DNA from 3 places in the Gracilibacillus salinarum genome. Region 1 is predicted to be linked to each of the others. Evidence: riboswitches for the same ligand, from Rfam matches in the RefSeq annotation. Region 1 holds a riboswitch; each other region holds the start of a gene.
The links. A riboswitch is a leader RNA that binds a small molecule or an ion and turns the genes downstream of it on or off. The one in region 1 is predicted to bind cyclic di-GMP.
Positions count from the first base shown of each region.

Region 2: linked by a shared signal. The riboswitch ahead of MUN87_RS05695 (diguanylate cyclase domain-containing protein) and the one ahead of MUN87_RS09135 (response regulator transcription factor) in region 1 are both predicted to bind cyclic di-GMP.
Region 3: linked by a shared signal. The riboswitch ahead of MUN87_RS04555 (anti-repressor SinI family protein) and the one ahead of MUN87_RS09135 (response regulator transcription factor) in region 1 are both predicted to bind cyclic di-GMP.

Region 1 covers NZ_CP095071.1:1,948,498-1,959,565, forward strand. Annotated here, with positions in the region: gene MUN87_RS09120 (tyrosine-protein phosphatase) at 1-163, opposite strand, end outside; gene MUN87_RS09125 (CpsD/CapB family tyrosine-protein kinase) at 372-1,064, opposite strand; gene MUN87_RS09130 (YveK family protein) at 1,039-1,803, opposite strand; gene MUN87_RS09135 (response regulator transcription factor) at 2,107-2,736, opposite strand; cyclic di-GMP riboswitch class I at 2,853-2,952, opposite strand; gene MUN87_RS09140 (catalase) at 3,448-4,854, opposite strand; gene MUN87_RS09145 (hypothetical protein) at 5,199-5,336, shown strand; gene MUN87_RS22515 (type 2 periplasmic-binding domain-containing protein) at 5,547-5,840, opposite strand; partial or broken gene MUN87_RS09150 (IS4 family transposase) at 5,828-6,186, shown strand; gene tnpB (IS66 family insertion sequence element accessory protein TnpB) at 6,512-6,712, opposite strand; gene MUN87_RS09160 (SpaA isopeptide-forming pilin-related protein) at 6,910-11,068, opposite strand, start outside.
Region 2 covers NZ_CP095071.1:1,149,381-1,160,448, forward strand. Annotated here, with positions in the region: gene MUN87_RS05670 (D-alanine--D-alanine ligase family protein) at 117-1,295, opposite strand; gene MUN87_RS05675 (UDP-N-acetylmuramoyl-tripeptide--D-alanyl-D-alanine ligase) at 1,333-2,904, opposite strand; gene MUN87_RS05680 (alpha/beta fold hydrolase) at 2,907-3,683, opposite strand; gene MUN87_RS05685 (DUF4025 domain-containing protein) at 4,061-4,225, opposite strand; gene MUN87_RS05690 (ABC transporter substrate-binding protein) at 4,274-5,557, opposite strand; gene MUN87_RS05695 (diguanylate cyclase domain-containing protein) at 5,554-7,395, opposite strand; cyclic di-GMP riboswitch class I at 7,557-7,643, opposite strand; gene MUN87_RS05700 (rhodanese-like domain-containing protein) at 8,729-9,025, opposite strand; gene MUN87_RS05705 (DsrE/DsrF/DrsH-like family protein) at 9,068-9,547, opposite strand; gene MUN87_RS05710 (metal-sensitive transcriptional regulator) at 9,654-9,914, opposite strand; gene MUN87_RS05715 (MFS transporter) at 10,279-11,068, opposite strand, start outside.
Region 3 covers NZ_CP095071.1:898,892-909,959, reverse strand. Annotated here, with positions in the region: gene hemC (hydroxymethylbilane synthase) at 1-704, shown strand, start outside; gene MUN87_RS04585 (uroporphyrinogen-III synthase) at 701-1,465, shown strand; gene hemB (porphobilinogen synthase) at 1,465-2,445, shown strand; gene hemL (glutamate-1-semialdehyde 2,1-aminomutase) at 2,459-3,745, shown strand; gene MUN87_RS04570 (LysM peptidoglycan-binding domain-containing protein) at 4,729-5,691, shown strand; gene MUN87_RS04565 (phosphotransferase) at 5,760-6,776, shown strand; gene MUN87_RS04560 (YszA family small membrane protein) at 6,773-6,961, opposite strand; cyclic di-GMP riboswitch class I at 7,659-7,745, shown strand; gene MUN87_RS04555 (anti-repressor SinI family protein) at 7,779-7,913, shown strand; gene MUN87_RS04550 (NAD(P)/FAD-dependent oxidoreductase) at 8,981-10,195, shown strand; gene MUN87_RS04545 (ABC transporter ATP-binding protein) at 10,463-11,068, shown strand, end outside.

The sequences.
Region 1 (11,068 bases):
TGGATTCTTTATTAATTTCCTGTTTTCCTTGTATATATCTCGGTGCAGCAATAATATATTTCACGCCAGCCTTCTCTGCTTCCTTTGCCATTTGAAGAGCAGACAGCTTATCCTTTACGCTATCTTGATTGATTGGAAGAATATACGGATTAATATCCAACATTAATACCATCCTTTCTCATTACCCCTTATATTATATGAGACTTTCGTCCTGTTCTATATAAAGAATATCATATTCGTTATAAATTGAAAAGATGAATTTCGAGATATGTATATTTTTTTACAATTCGTTCATTCATAAAGGTGATTTTGAATACTAAAAAAAGCCATTTAACTCTAGGATGACTAGTCAAATGGCTTTCATTCTGCTATTAATTTCCGTAATAATAATAATGACCTTTTTTCTGTTCACGGTCGTTGAGGACCACTCCTAACAATTTCGCATTACCGACTTCCAGCAACTCTTTTGCCTTAATTGCTGCATCATTCTCCGTCTGGTTACTCCGTACGACCATCACCGCACCATCACATATGTTGGCAAGAATTTGGGCATCTGTAACGGCAAGAACAGGCGGGGTATCAAATAAAATCACATCATATTCTTCTTTAGCAGCCACGATCATCTTCTCCATTGCTTTCGAACCTAGTAATTCTGATGGGTTAGGCGGAATCGGGCCACAGCTCAATAGATCCAGTCCGGCGACATCACAATTAGAAATCGATTCTAATAAGGTTGACTCTCCCACCAATACACTGCTCAATCCTCTTCTGTTATCCATTCTAAACGTGTAATGCAAGGTTGGCTTCCGCATATCCGCATCAATTAGAAGCACTTTCTTTCCTTGCTGAGCAAACACAATCGCTAAATTCGCTGTGGTAGATGACTTACCTTCCGATGGTCCTGATGAAGTAACCAGCATTGTTTGTAGATCACCGTCAACGGAAGAGAACTGTAAATTAGTCCGAATCGTTTTGTATTGCTCAGATATCGGAGAGCGTGGGTTCATTTTCGTAATTAAGTGACGAATGTTCGATACTTTAGACTGTTTTTTTCTTCTGGCCATTGAAGTTCCCCCTCTCACGCTTCTGACTGATGGATACGGACTTCCCCATCGTCATCATATCTTTCTCGTCAATATGAGAAATGACACCAAGTACAGGTAATTCCAAAGTTTTTTCCACATCTTGCTCTGTTTTCACCGTATTATCGAGGTATTCAAATAAGAACGCTAAGCCTACCCCGATCATAGCACCGATAACAAGTGCGATAGCTGTATTCAGCATTGGCTTCGGATTAACAGGCGTTGGATTGGCTGGGACAACCGCTTCTGATAAGACACTCACATTGTTGACATTCATTAATTCAGGTAAGTCTTCCTGAAAGATCGCGACAGTAGTATTGGCAATCTCTGCTGCCAGTTCAGGATCGGAATCGGTTGCGGATAGCTTCACTACCTGAGAACTCTCCGAATTCGCTACCGATATTTTCTCACTTAATGCGCCAGGTGAAATCGCCAAATTCAATTCTTCTATAACTTGATCCAAAATTCGATTACTCGTGATGATATCATTATATGTATTAATTATTTCCAAGTTAGATCTAATTTGATTTATATCGACACTTTGTGCTTCACTTGTATCCTGGTTAACAATAAATTGCGTACTAGATTGATAGGTTGGCGTTAAGACAAAATAACTAATAATTGCTGCTGCACCTGCCGCTCCAATCATTAACAATAGAATCAGCAAAAGGCGTTTCTTCAATACTTCAAAAATCTCTTTCAGTGATATCGTTTCCTCCATAGTTTAGTAACCTCCGAATGAAATGTATTTCTGTCAAATAGCATACTTAGCACATTATATTCGAAATTATAACACAATACATTTTGATATGACATAGCAATATACCTTTTATTATGTAAAATTCATACAATTATTCTTGAATATCTTAAAAAATTCGACATTCAGCTCGTCTTTCAGCGTGTACTGTAGTTTCTTTTATTCTAACTTTTCACTACAACGAGCTTACTCATAACTAAGAGGTTATATCATCCTGCCTTGCAAAAAAAGAAAGCCTGTGTCCCTCCTGACACAGGCTTTCTTTTTTTAAGAAACGTAAAACCATTCATTCCGAAAGGCTGTAATGACTGCATTCGTCCGGTCTGGTACTTCTAATTTACGCAAGATGGAGCTAATATGATTCTTTACCGTTTTGTCTGTGATATAAAGCTTTTGACTAATACGTTGATTACTATAACCTTTTGTCAAGAGCTCCATCACTTCCCACTCGCGGTTGGTAAACACACCAACGGGTCTTGACTCTTTACGATTATAAATCTGGCGGTAATCGCCTAGCAGAACTGGTGCAAGATCCTGGTGGATATAATGGTTACCCGCAACGATTTTTTCAATGGCTCCAATTAATTCTTCCTTTTCCATTCCGTTAAAGAAGTAACCGTGTAAGTTCATTTTGAACAGTTCGGTTAGATTCTCATGGTGTTGATTCTCCGTCCAGATAATAATTTTCTTGTTGTTCTCCATATATTTCTCTACAAGCGACATGGTGTCAGTCTTAGTATCAATATCAATGATTAACAAATCAATGATATAGTCTCGTAATTTCTCTTGTTGTTTCGGTTCCACTGCGATTACATCATAATCCTTGAATTCCGTAGAAAGCACCCCTACCAAACCCTCGCGATAAATAGAAGCTTCTTTCACAATTGCAATTCGCATGTTTTTACCTCCTCATTTTTATTCCCAAAAAAAATGGCTATTCCTGAAAAGAACAGAAATAGCCTAAAATGACAAAAGAAACTTTGTCATACACACACGTATCCGATTAGTGTTATTTAGGTAACCAGGCGATCATAGGTATAAGATATGAAGATAAATACCCTTAGACCCTAGGCTTTGCGTCCTACTCTTTCAAATAGTTTGCCTTTATCAAATACTTCAATTATCTATGTCTATCATACCGTTTTCCTATATTAATTGCAATAACCATCAAGGTATTATAGCAAAGATAAATCAAAAGACTTAAATAATTGAAGAAAAAAACCATTTTTATGAGTTTTAATACCTAACATTTTCTGTTTAAATCTGTCGAAAATAGCGGAATTTTGACATTGATAGAATAAGAGAGCTTGAGATGTTTACTTTTTTCGGCAGGTTATATAGGAAAGATAGAAGGAGGCAGATAATAAAAATATAATTAGAAGCGATTGTAACACCATGCTCGATCACCCTTTTTGTTAGATTATTTATCTTGAATTCAATGTATTTTATTATATCGAATGATATAGTGACATTTCAATAGCGAAACCCCTGTATTATTGTTATATTTTGGCGAATTGGATAAAATTATTCAGCTGGCTACACATGGACCGTGGCGATCCATGGTAGCCTTACATTTTCGTGCTCAAATCGAGAAAAAATGGCTATGGTCTATTGCTCTTTTTTCTCTGTGACCGCTTGGTTCAGTTTTCTCGCTAAATCATCAGATGCTTGCTCCATATATTGATTCACCACATCGAATACATCTGACGAAACAGCAGACAATCCCGCTGCCATATTATCAATTAAATCTGCTTGGTCTTGCTCGGACAATGATTCATAAAAGAGTCCTGCTTGTGTAAAATCATCGTGTTTTTCAATGTCAGATCGTTGCAATGTTCCTTCCACCAATCGCCCATTACCGCTAGTAACTAAATCACCCGGCCACCAATTTGCCTCCTTGTTCACAGGAACATTACGGAAATCCGGTCCTATACGGTAACGTTGAGAATCCCAATATATATTTGCTCGACCTTGCAGCATCTTATCATCGGATAGTTCTGCACCATCCAATAAATTCGTTGGGGAGAAGGCCGCCTTTTCTACTTGCTCCATGTAGTTATCTGGATTTTTGTTTAACACCATACGACCGACAGGAAGGAATGGAAACTGTTGCTGATCCCAAATTTTCGTATCATCTAATGGATCATAGGGTAAGTTCAATGACTGTTCAGGGTCCATCACCTGAACATACAATCCATATTCGACTGGTTCACCTTTTTCAATCGAGTCATATAAATCCTGCCCCGCAATATCCGGGTTTTCGCCCGCTAATCTCACAGCTTCCTCATTACGGATATACTGTTGACCTGCCATTGGTGACCAAACATATTTCACATAGTATCGCTTACCTTCTGTGTTTTTCCAGACATATGTATTAACACTATAGCCTGGTATATGACGCAGACTTTTTACTGTGCCTAGATTGGAGTACACAAGTAATGTGAATAGCAATGACTCCGGTGCTCTTGCGACGAAGTTCCAGTAACGGGTCGGATCGATTAAGTTGTTTTTCGATGATGGAAGAAATGCCTTAATCGCTTCAGGGAAACGAATCGTGTCCCGCACTGAAAAGACTGGAATATGATTAAACACAAGATCAAAAATACCTTCTTCCGTATAAAATTTAGTGGAAAAACCCCGCACATTTCTGGATGTATCTGGTGTTCCTTTTGTACTAACCGCTAATGAGAATCGCACAAATACCGGCACCTGTGTTCCTGGCTCTTGCAGAAAAGAAAGCGACGTGTAATCGGACATCGAATAAATGGTTTCAAAGTAGCCGAAAGCGCCCCATCCCTTCACATGCACAGGCCGTTCTGTAATCTTTTCATGGATAAATGTCTGTAGTGTTTCATGTTCAACGCTATCTTGTTTTAAAATGGGCCCTCGTTTTCCTACTGTTTGAGAGTGAAGTTTAGCTGGCAAGTCTATATTCCATTTATAGGGCCTTGCGAATGAAGGGGAATGATTCTCTGACGTATGGTTATGTTGGGAATTTGTATTCTTCTTATTCATAAATTCTCCACCAATCTTTTTATAGTCTATAGAGTGTATGATAAGAAGTTGGTGCATATAACATAAAGAGTTCATTATGAAGCATGATAGAAGGAATTTGAAAGCGTTAATCCAAGGACTATTAATTTTCCCAATATCTTATAGACAGAGGAATCAATTGGGCATCGTCTATATTGACATAGGACTAGAGCTTTGGCAACTGGATGCTGTTATGAAGCCTTTACAGAACTGGAAACGTTGAAATCGAACAGATTAATTAGGGCGATACCTTAATTGATTCGATGAATAATGAAGAAGAAAACTGAAATAATAAGCAGATAAATGATTGAAATGAGGTGAATATCATGAAATATAAGAAATTAGCATATGGTCTGTTTACTGCCATTCTTTCCACTTCCTTATTAGTCGGGTGCGGGAATGGTAATGATGAGCAAGAACCGGATCCAACCGAAGAACCTTCTGAAGAACAAAATCAGGAGTAAAAGGCATCATATGTATAATGGTGTAGTGTGGTATCGTCAGGGAGAAGCTTTACATTATAATACAAAAACTCGCTGACGACACCACGAAATAGTTACTGCATTTTTTTAACTTTCTGTTGAACGGGCATCAATTGCAGCTACTTGAATACTGAAAGAAAAACATATGTGTTTGTTTTTTATGATATTTCCGACTAAACGGAACTACTTATTCTAGTTATTACTGATAATCTGTTTTTGTCGTGCCATCATAAAATAAATGATAACAACCTTGCCATCGTCGTTACGATACGCATTAGTAAATCTATCAAGTCTTCCATTATTCCAGCCTATATAAAGTACCATTTCGATTTCTTCATTCCGAATTCCCCCTACATCAATAGCTCCAATCGCACCATCTAAGAAAGACTGATTGAATTTATAGCCTGCTTTAGTACCGACATTGAAGAGCCAGATTGTTTTGCCCTCATAATCACCTGGTGCTTTGAAATTCGTTTTTCCAAACAACAAAATCTCTTTTGAAACTCCAAAACGAGTTCCAAAGTCGTTCGTATGACGGCTTCATTAGTCATACAACCATCGTATTCGCACGATATATTATTCTCTCGTGGGAAAACCGATGTAGTACAGACGAGAGAACACTTGGCCGCATGTTTTATGAATTATGTGATGAAGTTCATGGTCTCGATTGGGGTGTGGCACTTCAGCACTTGATCGAGCTTCTTGAAGATGCCTTGAAAAACAGAGCAACAAGAAAGTACAAAAATTAATCAAAAGTCAAGTCCAACAATGGATTACAGGCTTATCCAACTATATCAATGATTACCTTCCTATTTCAGTCTGCGAAAGTTGAGTCAATTATTATAGGCGCTAATTTTCTCTTACCGACATTCTCTACCCATAGAATACAATATATTTTTTCAATGTGACTAGATTTACAAATTCTTCTTAACTCTAGATTTTTTATATCGTAAGCGACCAATACTCAAGTATATAGGAAAATACCCAACACTGAGCTAAACCAAGACTTGAGATAGATTAGCGAATGTGTGGGATACGCATCTTTTATCGGTGGATCTATAGTGAAGCCACGCAGTAGTCAATCCACTTGTTGGACCATTAATGTTCTCACTTCTCTTATGGTTCGAGACCATTTTAATTGGTCGCTCTCAAACCGCTTATACAGTAACCACCCCCATTCCAATATAGTGCATTAAAGCGGTCTTTTTTGTTCCCACAAAAGAAAAAAAGCATCCTGGAATGGGATCTAAGTCAAACTGTGGTTGGACGGTATAAGCTAATGAATCAATGCCATAGCGCATATCCGTTTTACCACATACGATATAACATCTTTTCGCATCCTCTACATTTACAATCAAATCAAAACCTCCTATGCTTTTGTCTTAGGATAAGTGGATAGGAGAATGATCGGTTCATATAGATACTTCGTTATTGGGCGCTTACTTTATATCTAGCTTATTTCAATTCTATAAATTTCCATTAAAAAAGCATCACTTCCGTCTTTCAATCAACAGAAGTGATGCTTTTATATGTTTATACTATATACATTATATACTTATTGTCTTCTACGACGATAGAACATGAAAGTAACGGTACCACCAATCACAAAAAGAGCTCCCCATAACGTATAATTAAAAATATTTGTTGCTGTTGTAGGAAGACTAGATTGAGTCTTTTCTTCACCATTTACTTCCAATTGATTCAGCACTTCGACTTTCGTTCGTTCAGATTGTCCTAATTCTATTGTAAATCGAATAGGTGATGGATCAAGCGTATAACCTTTAGGAGCTTTTGTTTCTGTAAAGTAATACTCTCCAGGCTTTAAATAATCAACAATAATCATACCATTTTCATCGGTGGTAAGATCTTGCGCAATAAGTTCGCCATCCTTATTTTTTAAACTGAATTCTGCCCCATGTAGGGTCTTTTCCTTATTCTTACTGTCTAACTTTACTAATTCTACGCCTGAACGAATTTGCTTATTAGTTAATGCTATTTTTTTAGGTGCTAATTGTCCTTTATCAATTGTGAAGGATATCGGTCGATGGGAGTGATAACCTTCTAACGGCTCCGTTTCTTTTAGCAGATATTTTCCAGGACGTAAATCTTCAATTAAAAGCTTGCCATCTTCTCCTGTTACAAGATCCTCTCTTAATATGTTTCCTTCTGCATCTTGCACTTCAAACTTCACACCTGCTAAAGGTAACGATGGATTATCAAAATCTACCTTGGTTAATGCAAAATCACCTTTTACAATGGTATTATCGGTAGAGATTAATAACGTTTCACTTTGACCTAAATCAATCGTAAAGGTGAGAGGTGCTGAATCTAGCTGATAGCCATCAGGAGCTCGCGTTTCGACAAATTGATAAGTACCTGGCGTTAAGTCCTCCACTAAAAGTTTCCCATTTTCATCTGTTTTCAAATTCTCTTGTAAAACCTTTCCTTCTTGTTGAAGTTCAAAGGTCGCACCTGCTAATGTTCCACCAGTTTCTTCATCTACTTTTGTTAATTCAACTGAGCCGCTAGTCATACTGTTCTTCATTGCTAGATTCAATGTTTCTGCTTGGTTAAAATCAATTTCAAATGGTATTGGAGTGCTATCTAACTCATAACCGAAAGGCGCTTCCGTTTCTACTAGTTGATAAGAACCTGGTTTCAAATCTTCAATGATTAACTTTCCATTTTGATCAGTAGCAAGACCCATTTGCAGTGTTTCCCCTTGCTCATTTAACAATTCAAATATCGCTCCAGATAAGCCATTATCTGCTTTTCCTAACTTGGTTAGTTCAACTGATCCAGTAGATAGTGGATTCACCGCATTAACTTTTGTAACTTCTGTCTGACCAAGTGTAATAATAAATTCAATAGGATCCGCAATTAGGTCATACCCAGGTAAACCTTCTGTTTCCACAAATTGATAACTACCAGGTTTTAAATCACTAATCAATAACTTACCACCCGCATTAGTTTCCAATCCTGTTTGCAAGGTATTCCCTTCCGCATCTTGCAGCTCAAATTCTACGCCTTCTAAATCGTTCCCGTCTTCCCCTGTCTTCGTTAATTCCACAGCTCCGGTTGATTGTTCATTTTCCATCGTTAGTTGTAACGTTTCCTGTTGATCAAACACGATTTCAAAAGGTATAGGTGTTTCATCTAATTCATGACCAAATGGTGCCTTCGTCTCTACCAGTTCGTAATGACCGGGTTTCAAATCTTCAATAAGCAGTTGACCAGTCTCATTCGTTATTAAACCTGTTTGAAGCTCGTCCCCTGCCTCATTGCGTAACGTAAATTCAGCGCCTTCTAACCCCTCTCCTTCTTCTCCTACCTTCGTTAAGGTAACAGCTCCCGGTGTTAATGGATTTTCAAAGGAAACTTCGGTTGGTTCCGTTTGTCCTAAACCAATATCAAACTCAATTGGCGTCGCATCCAAGTCATAGCCTGCAATGGTCTCTGTTTCGACTAATTGATAGCTACCAGGATCAAGATCAGCTATCGTTAGCTTTCCTTGCTCATCTGTCGTAAAACCTTCTTCTAGCGTTTCGCCGTCGCTATCCTGCAATTCGAAGACGACACCTTCTAATAAGCGTCCATCTTCCCCTTGTTTGGTTAACTCGAAGGTACTTGGAATATAGCTGTTTTCCATCGTCAATTGTAATGTTTCCTGTTGATCAAACACGATTTCAAAAGGTATAGGCGTTTTATCTAATTGGTAGCCGAAGGGTGCCTTCGTCTCTACCAGTTCGTAATGACCGGGTTTCAAGTCTTCGATAAGCAGTTGACCAGTCTCATCCGTTGTTAAGTCTGTTTGAAGCTCGTCCCCTGCCTCATTGCGTAACGTAAATTCAGCGCCTTCTAACCCCTCTCCTTCTTCTCCTACCTTCGTTAAGGTAACAGCTCCCGGTGTTAATGGATTTTCAAAGGAAACTTCGGTTGGTTCTGTTTGCCCCAGTACAATGTCAAAGGAGATAGGCGTGTTATCAATGTCGTATCCTTGGATCGTGCTGGTTTCGACGAATTGATAGTTTCCTGGTTTCAACTCTTGCACGAGTAACTTGCCATCTGCATCTGTGGTCAAATTCTCTTGAAGGGTATTCCCTTCCGCATCTTGCAGCTCAAATTCTACGCCTTCTAAAATGTTCCCGTCTTCCCCGGTCTTCGTTAATTCCACAGCTCCGGTTGATTGTTCGTTTTCCATCGTTAGTTGTAACGTTTCCTGTTGATCAAACACGATTTCAAAAGGTATAGGTGTTTCATCTAATTCATGACCAAATGGTGCCTTCGTCTCTACCAGTTCGTAATGACCGGGTTTCAAATCTTCAATGAGCAGTTGACCAATCTCATCCGTTGTTAAACCTGTTTGAAGCTCGTCCCCTGCCTCATTGCGTAACGTAAATTCAGCGCCTTCTAACCCCTCTCCTTCTTCTCCTATTTTAAATAATTCTACAGAACCTGTACTTAATAAATTCTCTACCTCTAATTCAACCGGAGTGTTTTGCGCAAATCCAATTTCAAATGAAATAGGATTTGTGTCTAGCTTATATCCATCAAGTGTAGCCTTTTCCACAAATTGATAACTACCTGGCTTTAAACCATTTACTTTTATAACTCCGTTTTCATCTGTAAATAATCCATCCTGAAGCATTTTCCCCTCAGCATCCTGAAGTTCAAACTCTACACCTACCAGTAATAGTCCGTCTTCCCCCACTTTTTTCAGCTCCACAGAGCCTGTGGCTAGTTCGTTAACTTTACTAATCTCAACTGGCTCTTGTTGAGCAAACTCAATGTCAAAGGGTATTGGCGTATCATCTAATTGATATCCTTCCGGTGCGCTTGTTTCTACAAATTCATAACTTCCCGGCAATAAGTCTTCTACAACTATTATTCCTTGTTCATTAGTGGTTAGTCCAGAATCTATCTCTTGATTATCTTCATTATAAAGAGAGAATATCGCACCTTGAAGAACCTCATCATCTTCGCCTTTCTTTAATAATTGTACAGAATTATCTAAATTCATATAAACACCGACTCTAGTCGGTTCCACAGGTTGTCCTTGATCAGTCGCAATCGCAAACGAATTCCATGCTGCTCTTTCACTTGGATTAATATTTTTATCTAACACCTTAGGATCTACATCAGAAGCAGCCGGAGCTACCATGGAGAAAGAAATTGTTATGTCTTCGCCTTCTATCCATTCAACACCATCTTTTAATTCAATTTTAAAGGCATGGATAGAAGACCAATCTTCAATTTCACTAGCTAATGTCCAATCTGGTGCTTCCGCGCTATCAGGATTAGAAAGTTTCTCTGTCGTTTCTGGATAATTTGTATTCCTCGTTAAATCATCACGTTCAGGTGTAGCAACGGAGCTGTAGTATATATCTACTCTATCCTCCCAAGATGTAGGTATTTGAATTGTCTTTACCAACGAAGGGGTAAACTGACTTCCTCGATCAATATTATCAGTGATACCTAAATCTCCAACAGATGGTAAGACATCCATTAAAGTCATACTAGAAATATCATCTCCAGTTGTATTCGTTAACGTTAATTGATAATCAATTTCCCCACCAGGCACAGTACTCCCGAATTTGGTAAATGTATCATCTAATGCACCTCTTACTAACTTCTCTGTTTGAATATTATATTGACCACTCATATAATATTCATTACCAGATTTCAGTCGTGGTTGGTCATCATTTCCGTCTCCA
Region 2 (11,068 bases), 800 kb from region 1:
GCTGGAGCCGGACGTGGCCGTTTCTGTCAGCGAACATCATATAGCCCAAAATTTATACTTTCTTGACTTATGATAAAAAAGCACAGAAAATCCATATTGATTTTCTGTGCTCCGTTTTATTTTCCTTTGGATCCGCCATTTTTGCTATGAAGAGAGAAAAGGTTGGTATCGATAGAGAATTGAATCGATTGACGTTCTCTTTCCCTCTTTAAGGCAAGCTGAATCAATTGATCCGTCAGCTGTTCAAAGTTCTTTCCGCTTGGTTCCCACAGATAAAATGACAAGGAACCAGGGATGGTATTGATTTCATTGACGAATACTTCACCGTCGGGATTCAGTAAAAAGTCAATTCGTGATACGCCGCTAGCATTTAATAATTTAAAAGTTTGTTCAGCTAATTGTTTTACTTTAGTCGTTGCCTCTTCAGAAATTTCTGCAGGTATAACCCGGTTGACACTTTCCATTCCCTTAGTATCACCCGTTTTCCCTCCGCTTTGGTATTTATCAGCATAAGAGAGAATTTCATCTGTGCTTAATACCTGTTCACATACTGAGCTTTCAACCTGTTCGTAATCTCCGATAACAGAGCAATTTACTTCTGTTAAATCTGTTACCATTTTCTCGATGATTACTTTGAAACTATAAGAAACAGCCAAATCTACAGCTTCTTCTAATTCTTCCGCATTAGCTGCTTTGGATATACCCACACTTGAACCTAAGTTAGCAGGCTTCACAATAACCGGGTAGCCTACTTGTTCCGCTAGTTGCTTGATTTTCTCCTGGTCTTCATGCCACTGACTAGCATAAAACCATTGATAATCTACGATTGGAACACCAGCGTCCCTTAAGATTTGCTTCATCATTACTTTATCCATTCCGGCCGCAGATGAAGCTACATCACAGCCTACATACGGCAGACCTAATAATTCCAAATAGCCTTGTAAAGAACCGTCTTCCCCGTTCGTACCATGAATAACTGGAAAAACTACATCGATGTCTGTAATTACCCCTTTTGAAAACATGGAACGTTCTTTTTTCTTTAAAACAATCGTATTCTCATTTTCCTGTTCAAACACGACTTTGTCAGCATCTTTAAACAGCTGATCCAGATTTTTATAATTCTCAATATCTTTTAATACCTCACCTGTATACCACTCACGTGATTTACTTATATATACTGGAATTGCTTCATATTTAGATGAGTCCATGGCATTAATTGCCTGCAGAGCCGAAATAACCGATACTTCGTGCTCTACTGATACACCACCAAAAATGACGGCTACTTTTGTTTTCACAGTCCTTTTCCTCCTTCAATCTCATGACCGGGTATGCTTACTCATTGTAAGTGTCCGGCAAATCGTTTTCTAATAAAATAATAGCGTCTTGACGATTCAACGCCTGGATTTGGGATATTGCATGATTTAAATCGGTAGCGATAAACAATTGATCCTCTGGATAATTCTTCTCACGAAGCCCATCCTGAATAGGTTTAGTTTGTTTAGCACCGACTAGTATAACATAATCACAGGCATCAGCTGCATACTGTCCAAACATTTTGTTATACTCATACTCTTTATCGCCCAGCTCAACCATACCTGGTGTCACAAGTACTTTAAAGCCTTCCATTGTACCTAATACTTCTAATGCCATTCTTGAACCAGTCGGATTAGAGTTGAAGCTATCGTCGATTACTGTTAAATTACCGAAACCTTTTTTTATTTCCATTCTGTGTTTAACTGCCTGAATTTTCTTTACACCTAACTGCAGTTTATTTAACGGTACATCCATTTCCCAAGCAACACTTATCGCTGCTAAAATATTGTAAACATTATGCTTCCCTAACAATTTCGTCTCAAAATCAGCATGCAATGTTCCTGCTTTATTTGAAACGGTGAATGTCGTCCCTTTATTGTGGAAACGTATGTTAGAAGCCACATAATCAGCCTTTTGATCATCAATCGCAAAATAAACTTTGCGACAAGGATTCTTTGGTGTATAAGACATAATATTCTCATCATCACCATTTAAAAAGGCGATACCATCCTCTGGTAATGTTTCAACAATTTCAAATTTTGTCTTTTTAATATTTTCTAATGTTTTAAATGTCTCTAGATGCTGTTCGCCAATGGCTGTAAGAATCGCATATTTATGACCAACAAGCTCACAGATTTCCTGAATATTGCCAGGCTCTTTTGCTCCCATTTCTGCAATGAATACATCATGGTATGGTTTCAATGAATTACGGATAGTAATCGTAACCCCGATTTTTGTATTGAAACTGTTCGGTGTTTTCAATGTATTAAAATGAGAAGATAAGATCGTATCCAGGATGAATTTTGTACTTGTTTTCCCGAAACTTCCTGTAATACCAACTTTTCTTGTATTTTTGGCACTATCAATAATCCGTTTTGCATCCTGGTAATAGTGCTCTTTAATTCTATTTTCGATCGGACGATTTATTAGATTAGCTAATAAAATAATAGCATATGTAAACAATGATCCTAATACGATCACGAATACTGCATAGCTTAATGGATAATTATTCCAGATGAAATGCAAGCTAGTAGCAATCAAAAAGAGATAAATAATGGCTATTGTAATGATCAGACGTTTTACCCGGGCTGTTACAACAAGCTTTTTCTTCTCTTGTTTGTTTCTTGGTACGAAAAGTCCTAATAACACGATCAAAAAAACAATCCAATTTTCCGTAAAATAATAAATGATGGCAACGGCTAGCGCCAGCCATTCATTGACAGGAAAAACACGCATCCGGTGCCCTGTCATCCACCTGTATAAACGATTATTAAAATAACTGTTCAATTGCAACATATGAAGGCCCTGTTTAACTCGAAAATACAAATAGGCGATCCATATGACACTTAATAAGCTTAAAACGATTTGCATGATCATACTGCTCCTTTATCTTCTTCTAAAAAAGTATCTATAATAATGGCTACCCGCTGCTTGTGCTCAAGAAACACGTAATGGGTAGCATTTTCGATGACAGCCAGACCCGCATTAGGGATTAATTGTTCCATCACCTTTGCATCACTAACAGGCGTAGCGGTATCATTTTCTCCCCAAATAAGCAAAGTAGGTGCTTTAATATTTGGCATATGATTTTGCAGATCTTCATTCACAACCTTACTTAACGTTTGCTGCATTACGCGAGAAGCATTTTGATAGTCAGCAGAACCAGCTTTTCCGCGATACTTTGCAATTATATCGTCTTTATAACGGTTGATTCCAGGTAAACTAAGTACTTTTTTTAACGTTTTATAACTATATACTTTTACATAATAATCTAATTTTCGTTTCGGCTTAATACCGGCACTGCCAATCAAGATGATTTTGTGCACACCTTGCTGATGGCGATCAGCATATTTTATCGATACACGCCCTCCGAAAGAGTGACCAATTAAAATTGGATTTGTTATTTGTAATTTTTGCAAAAACTTCTCTAAAAAATCTGTGTATTGATCAACATTCCATGATTCACTGGGGTCATCACTTGCCCCGAATCCAGGAAAATCAAGTGAAGTAACTTGAAATTGGTTACTCAACTTCTGCTGCAGGTCATCAAATAAATCGAGACTCGTTCCCCAACCATGCAACATCACAATTGGACGACCCTCTCCTGTTTGTTTATAATGTATATTTAATTGATCAACTTCGATAAACACAATTGAACGCTCCCTTTTCAATCTCAACTTATAACATTCGTACATCACTTCTACTATATGACGTTAACTCGTTATTTAGAAAATAATTTCAGAAACACATCTTTAATCATATCATAAAATGCACAGAATATTATATCTGAAATATACGAATCAAGCAATTTCTTTCAGAACAGCCTCTAATTCTTAGTCAATTGACGTCAAACTATTCTATGACAGTTTTAAAATGATGGAACTTGCCTAAAGCAAGTATACTGGATAGATTTCCCCTCAAATTTTAATTCCACACTTTTTCACCACATAAATACTACAAATATAAGAGAAAAGTCGAACATAACACGATGTCTGTTTTTCGTGTTATGTTCGACTTTTATTTGTGGTTACGACTCTTCCGCCCCAGTTTCTTCATTGTAACCTTCTTTTAATGTGTCTGTTGCTTGTTCATGTGTTGTTGCTAGACCTTTACTACGTTCGTCTGATTGCTGATAATCGTCGGGCTGATAATTTTTTTCGCCGACTTTCGCTTTTTTATTGTGAACCATCATTATCACCTCTCACTTAGCATCTGCAAAGTAAAATCGATATATACGAAGCTATTCTGTATTTGTCAAATAGTTATGTAATGCACGCTGATCATATTTAATCGCATTTAAAATTTGCTGGTTAACCTGATCAATTGTTTCATATGTTATAGCTTTGCCGTCATTAAAATTTTTTAACGCCGCATTCCAGTAAAAGAAAATTTGCTGGTCCAGTGAATGTGGTTTACCCGGTAATTCTTTATGTAACACCATCCAATATAATTGTTCTAAGTCTTGATTAAGAAGATACGAATCATGCTCTACATTCTTATACATATGAAGCATATCGTCTGACATCTTTTGAATAAATGCCCATGCCAGCTCTTTTTGTTTACTTGTTTCTGAAATAGCGATCGACATGCTGGCATTATTATCAATTCCTGCCACGTCAAATGGCAAACTGGTCATCCCCCATTTACCTGCCTGATCAGGAACCCATTCTTTTAAGTTTTCAAGTGTATAACTCGCCGCCTGAAACATCACTAATTGATTTGCTTTGAGTGCTGTTTGACCATTAGAATCCCATATATTTAAATAAGGACTTAACTCAAAACCAGCTGCACTACTTGCTGCTACAAACGCGGTAGAGAAAGGCGGTTCCGCTGCTAAATAATGATATTGGTCATCCAAAAAATAATTCGTTCTTAAGAGCATCTCGATCAGCTTATGCTCAGATTCCAAAATGTAACGTCCATCCTGGGCTAATTCCTGTGCCATTTCCATCCAATTACTGCGTTCCTTTAGGAAGATTGCTAATTGATAAGGATCAGTTGGATATCCATACTCACGTAATATATCCGCTCGATAAAACGTTACATATGGAAAGAACAATAACGGCATTGCGAACATCGTTTGTTTTTTTTCATCCTGATAGCGTTTTAATAAGCTAGAAGGTCTCTCAGCAAAAAAATCTTCATCATAGTAAGGTTCATTAAGCAAGTTCTCAAAGCCAGTAATATCAGAGAACTCACCTAGGAAATTGTCTGGGATGACGAATACATCCGGTGATTCACCCGCAATTAAACTTCTTCTGTACTTGTCCAGCAATTCGTCCTTATCAAACACTTTAATTGTCACTTCTACCCCTTGATGGCTCTCGAGAAAACCAGGTAATGACTCGCTGAATATATTGGTATTAGTCCACACTTCCAGTCGCTGTTGTTCTCCCTGAACTTCTTCTTGTATTAGAAGTTCTGGCGCTAATGGAGACGATTGAAAAGAAGTGAAATCCGCATTACTACACCCGCACAGTAGCAATAACAAGATAAATATTATCTTTTTGCCAACTTTTTTCAATTGTCCGCCTCCTTAGCTGTTTTCAATGTATTATGATGAAGTTTTTTCTCTTCATACATTAACGTATCGGCATGGTGTAATAATTGATCAATCGTATTTCCGTGATCTGGGTAAAAGCTGAGTCCGATACTCGCAGAGAGAAGTATTTCCTTTCTATTAACCAGTAGTGGCTGCTGAATAATTGTCAGTAACTCATCACAGAGTTGATTAACTTCTTCATTTCTCGATAATTCCACAATACCTACGAATTCATCACCCGCCAAACGATAAAAAATAACGGGCATTGTCTGTTGAAATTCTATTAATCTCTTTGCAAATACTTGCAAAAGCAAATCACCACCACTATGACCGAGTGTATCATTCACTTGTTTAAATTTATCTAAATCTATAAAAATAATAGCAAATCGCTCCTCACGCACCTCACGATCTAAGCACTCAGTTAAATCTGTATGAAAAGAGTGGCGATTGGGTAAATCAGTAAGTGTGTCAAAATGTGCTAATTGATAGAGCTTTGCTTCCGATTCCATTAGCTGATCAGTCCGGGCAGTTAATAGATCATTTTTCTTTCTTACTTCAATAAACATCGACTGAAGACGATTTGCTACTTTTTCAATATTCAGCCCTAGTTTTGAAAATTCAAAAATGGATGTATCTCGCCAGTAAAAATTATCCTGGCGCTGCATTTTCTCAGGAAGATCACTTGTCATCTGAGTAAGACGCGTTAAGGAATTGGATAAAATTCTATTGACAAGCATGCCAAAAAACAAAGCCACGAACAAAACGAACAGTGCAAACAATAAATAATCAATTAAGTCACGTGTTAATTCCAATACTTTACCGTTAGTCGGAATAACAAGAAACGTACTTTTATTTAAGAACTTCATTTCCCCTATATAATAACCTTGCGACCAGTCAAAAATGGATGGAGTTCGGACAGGCAGCCAAATGAACCCATCATTATGTATTTCTTTAACAAAACCCGTTGTAAAATATTCAATATTTGTATCGACTGTCAGTTGATTTGCATCAACCCATAATTGATTATTCTGATCCAGTATAAAAATCCGCTTATTAGATTGACCTATAAACTGATCAAATACTTCCTTAATCCTTGCTTTTTCGGTTACCGCATCCAATTGATAACTTTGAATCTCACCGGAATCCATCTCATCAATCTTATATTGAATTTGCTCCGATAACTGTTGGTGTTCTTCCTGATATAGTTGATATAAGTCACTCTCCATCTGTTTTGTATTGACTAAGATGATGATCAGTAATGGAAGAACTGCAGAGAAGATTAACAGATGCGATATAACCTGACCAAAGTATAAGCGGTGCTGATGTCCAAAATACCTTTTTAATTTTGGTATTAATGGTAGGTAATCGCAAATTATATCCGCTACAAGTGCTGCAAATAATATTTCAGTCACCGATTGAACAACCAGGAAATCTGTCAGCACACGGGAATGAGGTAATAAATCAGAAAAAAATAAAACGATTAGAGAATACACTAAGAATATCAATAAAGAATAGGCGAAACTCCAGGTAAATAAATCTTTTCTTTTTGTTACATATAAAGAACCAATTAACAATACTTCTATGATACTGTAGAAAACAAAGCCGTTATCCATGCCTGTAAAATAAGTAATTCCGCTCATTACGCTAACTAACAAAAGAGCAAATCTCACGCCAAACAGGCGAATAGAAGCTAAGTAAAGGATAGGAGCGAAGCTTAACGTAACACCGAAGATCAGGGGTATGGAAATATATTGCGCCATGACGGTCAACGCTACTATGAAAATAAATAAACTAACAAGCTTGTAATTTATTTTGCGCATAATTCTTAGCTCCTTGTCTGGTATTACCATTTAAACAGATTCTCTTAACAATTACTTTTCACGTAATTTATCGAGCTTCACGACTATTTCATACTGAAGGATCTAACGAAACTCATATAAAAAACCCATACAAAAATGTATAGGTTCCCCTGTGATACTTATCAGGTAACCCAGCCATCATCGTGAAAATTCACCTTAGATCTGTGGTTTTGCGTCTCTATTTTTCAATAGATTTGCCATTTTCTAATTATATAGTACTATTTTATCACATAATTTGCCAATTATTTAGTTTCTATTAAAACTATATTCCTATCTATTTTAATATATCTGGTAGCAAATAATCAATATAATTTGGTATATATATGAATTTCTTTTTCCTAAGAACAAAGGCGAAAGCGCCCGTTTAGAGACGTAGCGAGTGGAGCGAATCAACTGAGATAAAGGAATCACGGTGAGCTTGCGAATCGATGATGACTTATCGTAGGGCGATTTCGCGAAGTCGCCTAGTCTCTGGGCGCTGGAGCCGGACGTGGCCGTTTCTGTCAGCGAACATCATATAGCCCAAAATTTATACTTTCTTGACTTATAAGAAAAACCGAGCATAACCCGCCCGGTCCTAATTGACATAAATGATATATAATATGGATTATGTCAACTAACCATCGCTAGCCAAACATCCATATTGAGATATTTAATGTGCTGGGATACCGCTTCGGCCAACCACTCCGCGTCCTGCGGGGCACGGCTGAAGCTAACTTTGTGAAGAAGAGCACTTCACAAAGTGGATCTTCAGCACCTGCACAATCCCGCGGGAGTCTCCGTGGTTGGCCTACGCTAGAATAGGGGCTGTACAACTTTTGTATGGGGTAGCATATTGATCAATGTATCCATAACAGGAATAGAATGAATAACATAATGCCTAAAACTACTGCTTTTAGCTGTTTCAAATGTTGTAGAACTTCCCATAAGCGTAGGAAATAGGCGGAGACTCCCGTGGAATCAGCGCGAGCTGAAGATCCACTTAGTTTGTGCCTGTGTCTGCAAGTACCGCTTCGAAGTAAGCTTCCTCGGCACAAGGCAGCAAAGGAGTAGTTCAAAGTAGTAGCCTAGCTGAAGCCGTGCCCACAGGACGCGGAGCCTATTTCCGGAGCTTTGCTAAGCAGATAAACGATATCAAAATGACCATTCTGCAATACAGCTTTTGTTTACATAATCCATATTATAGGAACTCCACATCATGTTCAATATGATTACTGACTTGACCAGACTTATATACTTTCTTGATAGATAAAAAAAGAAATCAGTTCGTGTTTTGAACTGATTTCTCCTAAGCTTATTCAACTTCGTCTTCCCAGGCTAACATGCCGCCTGTCATGTTTGTTGCTTTAATGCCATTCGCTTCTAAATATTCTGTGGCACGTCCACTTCTTGCACCTGAACGGCAGATCATATAATAATGTTGATTCTGATCAAATTCATCCAAGCGATCAGGTATTTCTCCTAAGCGGATTTGTTTGGCTCCCGGAATCATCCCTTGTGCTACTTCTTCATCCTCCCGTACATCTACGATATGAAGTTTTTCTCCTTCTTTTAATTTTTCAGCTAGTTGATTTGGTTGAATTTCGTTCATGTTGATACCTCCCATAAATTATCTATACTTAGTATAGCAATTTTAAATAAATAATGTAATATTTCCATCTTCTGATCCACCAATATATGCTGCAACACCTGCATATTCAATGTCTTCTAGTAATTCTTCTTTTTGTAATCCAAGAAGATCCATGGTCATGGTGCATGCAATCAATTTTACCCCTTGTGCCTGTGCCATGTCTACCAATTCGTGGACTGGTAAAGCGTTATGCTTCTTCATTACATGTTTAATCATGTGTGGACCCATGCCTAGATAATTCATTTTTGACAGTCCCATTTTGTCTGCCCCTTTGGGCATCATCCAGCCAAGTAATTTTTCGAGTAAACCTTTTTTTACATGAAGGTGTTCGTCTTTCCTTAACGCATTCAACCCCCAAAAAGTGTGAAAAATCACCACCTCATGGTCATAAGCAGCAGCCCCATTTGCAATGATATAGGCTGCCATAGCCTTATCATAATCTCCACTGAATAACACAATTGTAGTTTTCTTTTTTTCAGTCATTCTAACCTCTCCTTACCTATACCTGTATGGGTATTTATAAATGTAAAAAGAAACTGTCTTATTCCGTAAGCGTAATATAAACGTATAAGACAGTTACCTTTTTTATTTAACGACTTTTCACCAGTAAATTTACTGCTTCTTTTATTAGTTCCTCCGAGCTTTGACCAGATTCCTGTTCCTCTCGAATACATTTTTCAAGGTTCGTGCTAACGATTAACGCAGCCGTCCTATCTAATGCACTGCGACAAGCAGACATCTGTGTAACGACTTCTCTGCAATCCTTGCCTTCATCCATCATCTTAATCAATCCACGGATTTGTCCTTCAATCCGTTTCATTCGGTTGATCACTTTCGCATCGTATTCCATGATGAAGACGCCCCTTTCTATATCAGTTATACCTTTATCATACTAAATGAGACGCTATGAAGAAAATAATACAACACTCATATTATACCCCTCTCGGTATTTTGTCAATTAACTTTTAATCATCTGGCAAGATTTTTGACAAAAAAAACTGCGTTGGCTAACACCTTTACGGGCGATGCAATTGATTATGTAAACTAGGGCTTTATTGCAAAATGGTCACAACGCAAGTTAACATAATTCATATTATAGGAACTCAGCTTCATTGTTCAATATGGTTACTGCTGTGACTGCTTTTTTATTACTTTCTTGATTGAATACAAAAAGACGCTTGCTACAGGCGCAAGCGTCTTCCAAAGTAGAGTTTTTATACCCCGTACCGTTCTTCTTCAATTTGTTCTAACGTTTTTCCTCTTGTTTTTGGCGCTAAGGCTATACCGATAATCAGGTGAATGATCAGGAATATAATCATTACAACACCTGCTACTGTAAAGCTAAGTGCGTCCATTAAAATAGGTAAAATAAACGACCAAATAGCTATACCAGTACGTACTAAGAAATACATGAAGCCTTGAGCACTGGCACGGTATCTTGTAACAAATAACTCGCTTGTCCATAGGGCATAGAATGCTTGGGCACCGATACCTGCTGCAGAGCCCCACAGAACTACGAATAATACTAATGATACCCAGTTCATCGGCATGAACGTTAATATAATCCAAGCTACTACACCGATAACTGCACCTAAACCGAAAAGGAAGCGCTGACTTACTTTATCTGCTAATTTCATAAAACCAAAATAGGTTGTCAGTACGGTAAACATCCATAAAAATGCTTGTAACAAGTTAGCTTGTCCATTAGATAAACCGCCTACATTTTCATAAATATATGGCATGAAATAACCCATTGCACCAGCTGTTAAATTCCAAAATAAATATATACCGATTAACAGAAATAACGCTTGTCTATTAACTGCTAAAGAAAATAACTCTTTCAGAGAACTCTTTTTTAGTTTTGTTTTTTGCTGCTCTTTCTGTTTTTTCAAATTGTCTTCTGTCCAGATACGTGATTCTGGTAAACCTCGTCTTAAAATCCATGTTACAAATGCAACTACAAGCAAATGAAAGAATATGATACGAGAGCCTAATAATCCTAAT
Region 3 (11,068 bases), 1.0 Mb from region 1:
CAGTTCATAGTATGAAGGACATGCCTGCGGTTATGCCAGAAGGGTTAATCATTGGCTCTATTCCGGTACGTGAAGATCACCGGGATGCTTTTATTTCCAATAATCATGTTGCATTAGCGGACTTACCTGCAGGTGCAGTAATTGGGACAAGCAGCTTGAGAAGGGGATCACAAATTCTGGCAGCTCGTCCTGATTTGCAAATTCATTGGATCAGGGGAAATATTGAAACGCGCATGCGCAAATTAAAAGAAGAAAATTTCGACGCGATTATTTTAGCTGCAGCTGGGCTAAAACGAATGAACTGGAGCGAGGATATCGTAACGGAATATTTGGAACCTGAAATTTGTGTACCTGCTGTCGGTCAAGGAGCATTAGCAATTGAATGCCGTGAAGATGATGAGGAATTATTACAATTGCTCACTAAAATCAATGACGATTACACAACAAAAACCGTCAAAGCAGAGCGGACTTTCTTGCATTTACTAAATGGTGGTTGTTCTGTTCCAATCGGAGGCTATGCCTATTTAGATGGTGATAGTATTGTACTTACTGCACTGGTTGCCAGCAGTGATGGTAAGACAGTCCTGAAAGAAACCGTGACTGGTACGGACCCTGAACAGGTTGGAAAAGAGGCAGCTGAGAAACTCCAGGCACGTGGTGCACAAGAATTAGTCGATGAAGCGATTGAGGCGAACCAGGAATGAACAAGCCTTTATCAGGCAAAAGAATAATGGTGACGAGGGAAGCGAAACAAGCGCTTCCTTTAGTCTATTTATTGGAATCTTACGGTGCTCACTGTGAGAGAGTTCCTCTGCTTTATTTTGAGAAATGCTTATTGGAAGATGTCCAAAAAAGCTTACAGGAGATCAGTCAATATGATTGGCTTTTTTTCACTAGTGCGAATACCGTACATTTTTTTGACCAATTTGTTAAAAAGCTGGGACTGAAAATAGATCAAAAAATTGCTGCAGTCGGGGAGAAAACCGCTCAACTTCTTGAAGAGTATGGATATCGTGTGGATTTTGTTCCCTCTATTTTCGCTGGGAGTACAATGGTTCGCGAATTTCGTGAGATTGTTTCGTCCTGTCATATTGCTTTATTATGTGGAAGTAACGCCAGAAGAGAAATCCCCGAACAATTACAACAACAAGGTCTTTCTTTTGAAAAAATAGTGATTTATCGTACAATGAAAAATAAAGAAGTAATACCATTGCTTCAGGAAAAAGCGACCGAAATGAATGCTGTTTTTTTTACAAGTCCTTCAACGGTAAATACGTTTCACCAATTCTTAGCTGCTTCGCTTTTGGAACAGGTGAAGAAGAATGTGACAGCCGTTGCCATTGGTTCGACGACAAGCGAGGCACTTGAAAAGCATGGATTTCAGCAAATTATCTATCCTGAGACATTTACGATTGAGAATATGGTAGCTACTTATCTTGATTACATAAGAGAAGGTGATAAATAATGTCTACAACACGATTTGACCGCCATCGTCGTTTACGGTCTTCCAGCGTTATGCGTCGATTCGTTCGTGAAACAGAATTACAAGTAAATGATTTAGTTTACCCATTATTTGTCGTTGAAGGGGAAAAAATAAAAAACGAAGTCTCTTCAATGCCAGGAGTTTTCCAAGTATCTCTAGATTATTTGGACAATGAGATTGATGAATTACTGGAATTAGGGATCCCATCCGTTCTTTTATTCGGGATACCGAAAGAGAAAGATGAAGTTGGATCAGGGGCATATGATCCTGATGGAATCGTTCAACTAGCCATTCGTCAAATTAAAGAAAGAACAGATCAGCTGCTGATTATCGCTGATACATGCCTTTGCGAATATACCTCGCATGGCCATTGTGGACTCATTGAACATGGAGATGTGGATAATGATAAATCATTACCATTACATGTGAAAACGGCAGTAACGCAAGCTGAAGCTGGCGCAGATATCATTGCACCCTCGAACATGATGGATGGCTTTGTAGCAGAAATTCGCGAAGGGCTAGATGAAGCAGGGTATACCAATGTTCCGATTATGTCGTATGCAGTTAAATATGCCTCAGCATTTTACGGGCCATTTCGTGATGCAGCTGATAGTACACCACAGTTTGGCGATAGAAAAACATATCAGATGGATCCGGCTAATCGCTTGGAAGCAATCAGAGAAGCGACTTCTGATAGAGCAGAGGGTGCTGATTTCTTAATTGTAAAGCCAGCTCTTTCTTATATGGATATTATTCGGGACGTAAAAAATGAATTTCCTGTTCCGGTGGTAGCCTACAACGTAAGCGGGGAATATTCAATGGTTAAAGCAGCAAGTCTTAATGGCTGGGTTGATGAACGAGCGATTGTGTTAGAGAAGCTGACTGCCATGAAGCGTGCTGGAGCAGATATTATTATTACGTATTTTGCGAAAGATGTAGCAAGATGGCTGCAAGAAAACTAAGGAGGCGATCATGATGCGAGAAAATCAAAAATCTGTTGATGCATATAAAGAGTCGGTAGAATTAATGCCTGGTGGTGTCAATTCTCCAGTTAGAGCGTTTAAATCTGTGGGAATGAACCCGATTTATATGGATCACGGTAAAGGATCCAAAATTTATGATATTGATGGCAATGAATACATTGATTATGTGTTAAGCTGGGGACCGTTAATTTTAGGTCATGCTGATGATCGAGTAGTCACAAAACTAAAAGAGGTGGCTGAAAAAGGGACTAGCTTTGGGGCACCGACTTTATTAGAGAATGAATTAGCGCAATTAGTGATTGATCGTGTTCCTTCTATCGAAATGGTGCGAATGGTTAATTCTGGTACGGAAGCAACCATGAGTGCATTGCGTCTGGCACGTGGTTATACAGGAAAAAATAAAATCCTTAAATTTGAAGGAAACTATCATGGTCATGGTGATTCTTTATTAATTAAAGCAGGATCTGGTGTTGCAACTTTAGGGTTGCCGGACAGCCCTGGTGTGCCTGAGAGTGTTGCGCAGCACACGATAACAGTGCCATATAATGATATCGAAAGCGTTCGGTATGCCTTTGAACAGTTTGGTGATGATATTGCGGCGGTGATTGTTGAGCCAGTGTCTGGTAATATGGGAGTTGTTCCGCCAAATGAAGACTTTTTGCAAATATTACGTGACATTACGAACCAGTATCAATCCTTGTTGATCTTTGATGAAGTAATGACAGGATTCCGAGTTGGCTACCATTGTGCACAAGGTCATTTCGAGGTCACACCTGATTTAACATGCTTAGGGAAAGTTATTGGTGGTGGCCTTCCTGTAGGTGCTTATGGCGGTAAACGAGAAATTATGGAACGTATTGCTCCAGTTGGTGATATTTATCAAGCCGGAACGTTATCTGGTAATCCGCTGGCGATGACAGCAGGTCTTGAAACATTAAAAGCAATGGATCGTTCCTCTTATGATGATATCAATACGAAAGTAGACCGTTTAATAGAAGGATATAGACTGGCTGCAGAGAAATATAATATTCCTCTGCAAATTAACCGGGCAGGATCTATGGTAGGTATCTTCTTTGCAAATGAGCCTGTGATTAATTACGAGACAGCTTCTAAATCAAATACAGAAGCATTTGCTACGTATTACCGGACAATGGCAGAAGAAGGCATATTCCTTCCTCCTTCTCAATTCGAAGGCTTGTTCCTGTCTATATCTCATACAGATCAAGATATTGAAAAAACAATCGCAGCAGTCGATAAAGCATTCCAAAAATTATCATAACCCGAAAAGCTTACAAGCCACATTGGTTTGTAAGCTTTTTTTATCAGGCAAGAAAGCAAAAAAGTACAGTTGCAGCAGTAACCATATTGAATAAGAAGCTGAGTTCCTATAATATGGATTATGTCAACTAACGGCTTAGTGGTAATTTTGAAATATTATGTATGGTATGATACCGCTCCGGCCAACCACTTCCTGCGGGGCACGGCTGAAGCTAACTTTGTGAAGAAAAGCACTTCACAAAGTGGATCTCCAGCGCCTGCCTGTCCCGCGGGAGTCTACGTGGTTGGCCTACGCTTGGATGGGGGCTCTACAACTTTTGGAATTGCTAGCATATTGTGTGCACTATAAATATCAGCTTTTGAATAACATAATGCTTAGAACCACTGCTTTTTGCTGTTCCATGCGTTGTAGCACTTCCCTTAAGCGTAGGAAATAGGCGGAGACTCCCGTGGAATCAGCGCGAGCTGAAGATCCATTTCATTTGTGCCTGTGTCTGCAAGCTTTGCTTCGAAGTAAGCTTCCTCGGGACAAGGCAGCAAAGGAGCATTTACAGGTAGTAGCCTAGCTGAAGCCGTGCCCACAGGACGCGGAGCCTATTTCCGGAGCTTTGCTTAGCAGATAAATTATATCAACATCAACACAGCTCCACTTGACATAATCCATATTATAGGTAGTTGATATAATTTCAATTACGACTTGGCGGGTTATGTCTTTTTTCTAATAAGCAAAGAAAGTATATATAAGTACAGTCATAGAAGTAATCATGCTGAATAGGAAGGGGTGTTCTTATAATATGGATTAGGAAGTTTGACATTGTGGGATGTATTTGGCAAAGCCTTTAACCTGCTGATAAGAAAATCCCTGTTCGTTCTGAGGTGTTATACAACTTCTCTCTGTCAAGCTTGCATATTTTTCTTCCTCACATCATATAGTTTAATGAAATGCTAGTACGCCTTAGCTAAGCAAAAGGAAGGGGAAGTGCTTTGCAAGAAGCCTTTACATTTAATATTCATGAAGTAGTTGCATTTGAGAACGAACAGCAGATTAAGGAAATGTTAGGAATAGGTCTGGAACCTGTTATATCAATGGAGGAGTTAGGTAATACACTTTCGATTAGAGGTGTGATGGAACTAAAAGGAGAATATATCAAAAGCGATACACCAGATCTTAGAGTGGAAGAACCGTTGAACGGCAATTATGTCGAACGAGTAGAATCATTATCAGATGAAATGAATGAGTTTTTTCATAAATTTCTCATTGATGTGTCTGTGCCGCTCGATCGCATCGCATCATTAGATGATGTCTTAATAGAAGTCGATCATTTTGACTACAATTTGGATGCTGTTAATAAGATGACGATTGAAGCAACATTAGCTATTCATGGTTTACAGGAACCACAACCAGATCGAGCAAAAGAAGAAGAAGAAAGTGAATATACAGAGGAAACGGAATTGCCGGCTTTTGAAGAAAACCGATTCGATGAGCAGACTGAAGATAACGAAGAGACGTTTCATTTAGAAATGGATGAAGAAGACCTCGACACAACGAATGAAGAGTACGAAGAGGAGAAAGTAGTGCCTATCACGAGCGTTCGAGCCATGCAGGAGAATGAAGCGCAAGACACAGAAGAACGTCAGAATCAAGAAGAGGATATATCAGCTGAAGAAGAGCTTGCAGAAGCAGAAAAAGAAGAGGATAAACTACATGTGAAAGCGAGAAATGAGTCTCAAGATGAGACATCCTATTTGTTGAATGTATTTGCAGATGAAGAAGCATCGAGTTACACACGGTTGAAATTATATATCGTCCAGCCAGATGATCAGATGCATACGATTGCCGAGCGATATCAACTCTCATCAAAACACATTATGAGAGTGAATCGATTAGAAGATGAAGATGTTTCTGCCGGACAATTGATTTATATTCCGATTCCTTCTGAAGAATAATTTGTTAGTCCCTTGGTAGCCTGTCAAGGGATTTTTTATTTGATGAATCAGAAATGGGGGATTCGCCGATGAGGTGGTCACAACTATTACAATCATATCAATTGCAGCCAGAGTCTATTGAACAAATCACAGATCGTTTATACAAGATAGAAGCAGATCATCAACAATATGCATTAAAGCATGCGAGACTATTGCCAGAAGACGTAGGAAGATGGCAGGCAATTCAACAATATATTCAGGGAAAAAAGATTTTTGGCTTTGTGCCTGTATATTCTACTGTTCACCAGCGGTCATTTGTCGAAGACAACGGGGAGATCTATTATCTAATGCCATGGGTTAACCGTGAAATATCCGAACAGCCGGCAGATGAATATGCAACAGCTATTCATACAATTGGCAAGCTGCATGCCGCAACGATGGATTATCATAAGATAGAAGCAGTTAAACAAAATCGGAGCACATTAGAAAGCCAATTTGAGCAGGAGCTATCATACTGTCGTGAGCAAATGCTGCAATATGTTCGTTTATTTGAAGCAAAACGATTCATGTCACCAGCAGAATTACAAATATGCATGTATTATCGTGACGTGGAGCAGCTTTTTAATAAAATGGAGGAGTGGCAGGAAATATATTTAGATAGAATGGAAGAAACAGATCAGATGAAATATACGTTATGCCATGGAAACGTAAAACCATCCCATTATATGACAACTGGAATGAATACGTACTTATTAAATTGGGAGTATGCATTGATGACTTCGCCAACTTATGATTTAGTTTCTTATTATCAGTATTTGTTCAGGTTTCATGATTGCGACATGGATAAAATCTCAGAATCATTCTCAGTATATTGTCGCTATATCGATTTATCAGACTATGAGAAATCGCTTCTTGTATTACAGCTGCTGTCTCCGCATAACTGGTTTCGATCTATGTCAGAGATAATGCAGCCAAGAAGGGGCACAAGTAATGTAAGAAAGTCTGTTGAAATCGAAGTAGAGTTCCGTAAGTTGTTTCATGGCTTCCAAATGCAAGAATATATATATCAGACATTGAAAACGGATCCGATAGATGATTTAGGTTAAATCCATTCTAATTGAAAGGCTAGCAAGATACCAATCAATATTCCTAATAATAATACGTCAAAAGTAGTTGGGAAAAATATGGTGCGAATCCCTTGAAATACGACAATTGGTAATATACAACGTTCACAGATTAAAATCCATTCTCTTGCCCAGGGTGGTAGACGATAACGATAATAACGTGCCAAGATATCACCTCATTTTCACTATATTTTCGTTATATTCTAGCTTATGCATTCAAAGTGGAATCGTACCCCTTAATTATGAATCGTTTAACGAAATAAACGAAAAGGACTACATCTGTCAAGACTGTAAGTTGATAAGGTGGGCTTTCGTCTACTAAGTTAAAATACGTAGTTCAAAATTATTAAAAAAATAATTTTTTTGCAGGAAAATCAATTTTTTTAGCGAATATATACTATTAGAATGATATTAATCAATGATGTCTCGCTTTTGGATGCGTATAAACGATTGTCTTGAACATTAGAAAAGGTAACAGATAAATTGCTCTTATTCTAACTGATTATTTGTCTGTATGTACTATACGCTGACAATACTAGACAAGCATCTTGTTTCAAAATCAATTTTTCTGGGTGTTACCAAGAATCATCTTTGTTAGAATGCGTTGCCGAATAATAGCTATGACAAGAATTCTGCACTCATTCATTGGTATTAAAGTGTATAAACAGGTTTTATATGATTGATTTTGCTAATACAAGATAAAGTTACTACTAGTAAAAAAGCGGTATTTTTCTATATTAGCTGAATATAATATACTAATTATAATAGCTGTTTATATTACTTTTTGTTTTTCTGCACTATTCGTTTTTGTAGGTATGCTGTGGTATTGCAATTCGTTCAAGGTGTTTTCGTGTAGCATGCATGATCAGAAAAAGGCAAACCTATTGCAAGATAGGGACGCAAAGTTCCAGGTCCGTTCATTTATCCAATACGGACGGCTGAGCTGCCTGAAATACAGATTTGTATTTTAGGAGGAGAAAGGTTATGGAATCGAAAGTAAACGTGGATTATGAATGGATCTATCTAATGCTCAAAGCGAAAGAGATTGGATGTTCAAAAGAAGAAGTAAAAGAATTTCTGACAAAGAAAATGGCAGAGAAATGTGTGGAACAGCATTAGACCTTAAAAACCCCATTTAAAATATGGGGTTTTTATTTTGCTGTAGGGGAAGATAAAAATAGTAGCAATCCTAACATGAACTGCCAAGACCATGAGGTAGCCCAGAAACCAGGCAACTTCCTGCATCGTCCTACAATAAAGAAGATGAAGCTGGGTTCCTATAATATGGATTATGTAAACTAACAGCTTAGTATTAATTTTGAAATGATTCATGTGCTAGGATACCGCTTCAGCCAACCACTCCGCGTCCTGCGGGGCACGGCTGAAGCTAGGCTACTACACGAATCACTTCTCTGCTGCCTTGCACCGAGGAAGCCTACTTCGAAGCATTACTAGAAGACGCAGGTGCAGACGTTGTGGATCTTCAGCACCTGCACAATCCCGCGGGAGTCTCCGTGATTGGCCTCAGCTGATGTATAGCTCCACAATTTATGCGACAGCTAGGATATGAAGCACTATCTGCAAGATTTACACCATAATTGATGAAATACATTGCTAAGCACCACTGCTAATAGCTGTTCCAATCGTTGTAGTACTTCCCATAAGCGTAGGAAATAGGCGGAGACTCCTCATGCCTCAGCGCGAGCTGAAGATCCACTTCATTTGTGCCTGTGTCTGCCATTATTGCTTTGAAGTATGCTTTCTCGGCACAAGGCAGCAAAGAAGCTGTTCAAGTAGTAGCCTAGCTGAAGCCGTGCCCACAGGACGCGGAGTCTATTTCCGGAGCTTTGCTAAGCACATATTCATATCAAAATTACCACAATATCAGATAGTCCTAATTTACATAATCCATATTATAGGTAGTTGTATATTATTGTATGAATTAGGACTGGAAGGGTTGTTGCTGGTAATTTTCGCCCGGGAAATAATGATTTAATTATGAAGGCTTTTGCCTGTACTTGCAGAGAAACTTAGTTTTTCTTTATGGTGAATAGGGTATTGCTTATTAGACGATCTTATGTGTCATTTGCTATACTGAATATGATATCTATGGAGTACATATCTAGTCAAAAGTGAGATAAACTATCATAGTTTAGCAATGATATCGACTGGAAAGGAATGATTAGATGACAGTGAAGAAACCAAAAATCGTAGTACTAGGTGCAGGTTACGCCGGTATGATGACAACGAAACGACTTACGCAACAATTCGCTCCTGAAGAAGTGGATATTACATTAGTTAACAAGCATAATTATCATTATCAGACAACATGGCTGCACGAAGTAGCTGCAGGCACAATTGATGTAAACCGCTCCAGAATTATGATCTCTGATGTCATTAATACTAGACATGTTAACTTTGTGCATGACACCGTTAAGAAAATTAACAAGGAAAACAAAACGGTTGAATTGGATAATGGCACACTAAGCTATGATTTTCTTGTGATTGGTTTAGGCTTTGAGAAAGCTACCTTTGGCATTCCAGGCATGGACGAGCATGCATTTTCTATTCAGAGTGTGGATAAGAGTCGAATGATACGTGACCATATTGAATACCAATTCTCACGTTACCGAAATGAACAAGATCCTGATCCGAGTATGCTTACCATTGTTGTAGGTGGTGCCGGTTTTACCGGGATTGAATTTCTAGGTGAACTTGCTGAACGAATTCCGGCTTTATGTAAAAAATACGATATTCCACGCCAAGACGTGAAGATTATTGACATTGAAGCGATGTCTACTATTTTACCAGGTTTTGATGAGGATTTATTAAGCTATGCGAAAGAATCATTAGAATCACGTGGAATTGAATTTAAGCTCGGTACAATGATTAAAGAAGTGAAAGCAGACCGTGTTATTGTCGGAGAAGACAGACAAGAAATTAAAACGGACACGTTTGTTTGGACTGGTGGTGTACAAGCCAATCGAATTATTGGAGAATCCGGTTTCGAATTGACAAAGGGTAAAGTGAACGTAGATGCAACGTTACGAACACCAGAGCAAGATGATGTATTTATACTAGGTGATTGTGCTTGGGTAATGAATGAGGAAACAGGCAAACCATATCCACCAACCGCGCAAATTGCTATTCAGGAAGCTGATGTATGTGCGCATAATATCAAAACGCTTATTTATGGCGGTACACTTCGCACGTTCCAATTTGACAATAAGGGAACGGTTGCTTCTCTTGGTGGAAGTGATGCAATGGGTACTGTTTTTGAAGGAACTAAATTATATGGTATGCAAGCCAAAGTGATGAAGAATGTAATCGATGATCGCTATTTATTTATGTTAGGTGGACCAAAGCTAGTGTTACGAAAAGGAAAATTCCGTCCATTTTAATTGGAAGCATGATCTGATCTAGGAGGTAAAAAAATGAAAAACACTTTACTTTACACATTAGCTACAGCAGCAGCGACAGTTGCCTATGTTTTAATCTCACGAAAAATGGAAGATAAGCGAGACTTTCGCTAAGTAAAAAGAGCAGATGCCACTGTGTATCTGCTCTTTTTACGCAAGAAAGTGAAAGCTAAAGACTTTTATAAATGAGAATGACTAGCAAATATTCGTTCACAATAGAAGTAAAGGAAAGTATGGAGGAAAAGGAACATGTTTGAGATCAGGAATTTGGTATACAAAGATATATTGCGAATCGACCATCTCGAGATTGAATCAGGTAATATTTACTGTCTGTTCGGTGCAAGCGGAAGTGGCAAAACAACGTTGTTGAAAATGTTTAACAGTATGTTAACACCAGACGAAGGTGAAATCCACTTCAATAATACATCTATTCAAGAACTGGATGCCGTGGAATTAAGAAAGAAAGTAGTGATGCTCGGACAAGATCCAATTGTATTCGAAGGATCGATACGAGATAATTTGCTGATTGGCTTGCACTTCTCTGAGCAAGATAAAGAGCCAGACGACAACGATTTAACAGAGCTATTACATCAATTAAAACTGTCAAAAGATCTCGACGAAGATGCTGCTAATTTGTCAGGAGGAGAGAAACAGCGAATCGCTTTTGGCAGAGTGTTAGTGATGGAACCAGATGTATTCTTGCTTGATGAACCTACTTCAGCATTGGATGATGATACCGAAACCCTGGTGATGGATTATTTTACGAAGCGTATTAAAGAAGCCAATAAAACGGTCATTATGGTAACACATTCCAAAGGTACAGCGGAGACATACAGTGATCAATTGATATATATG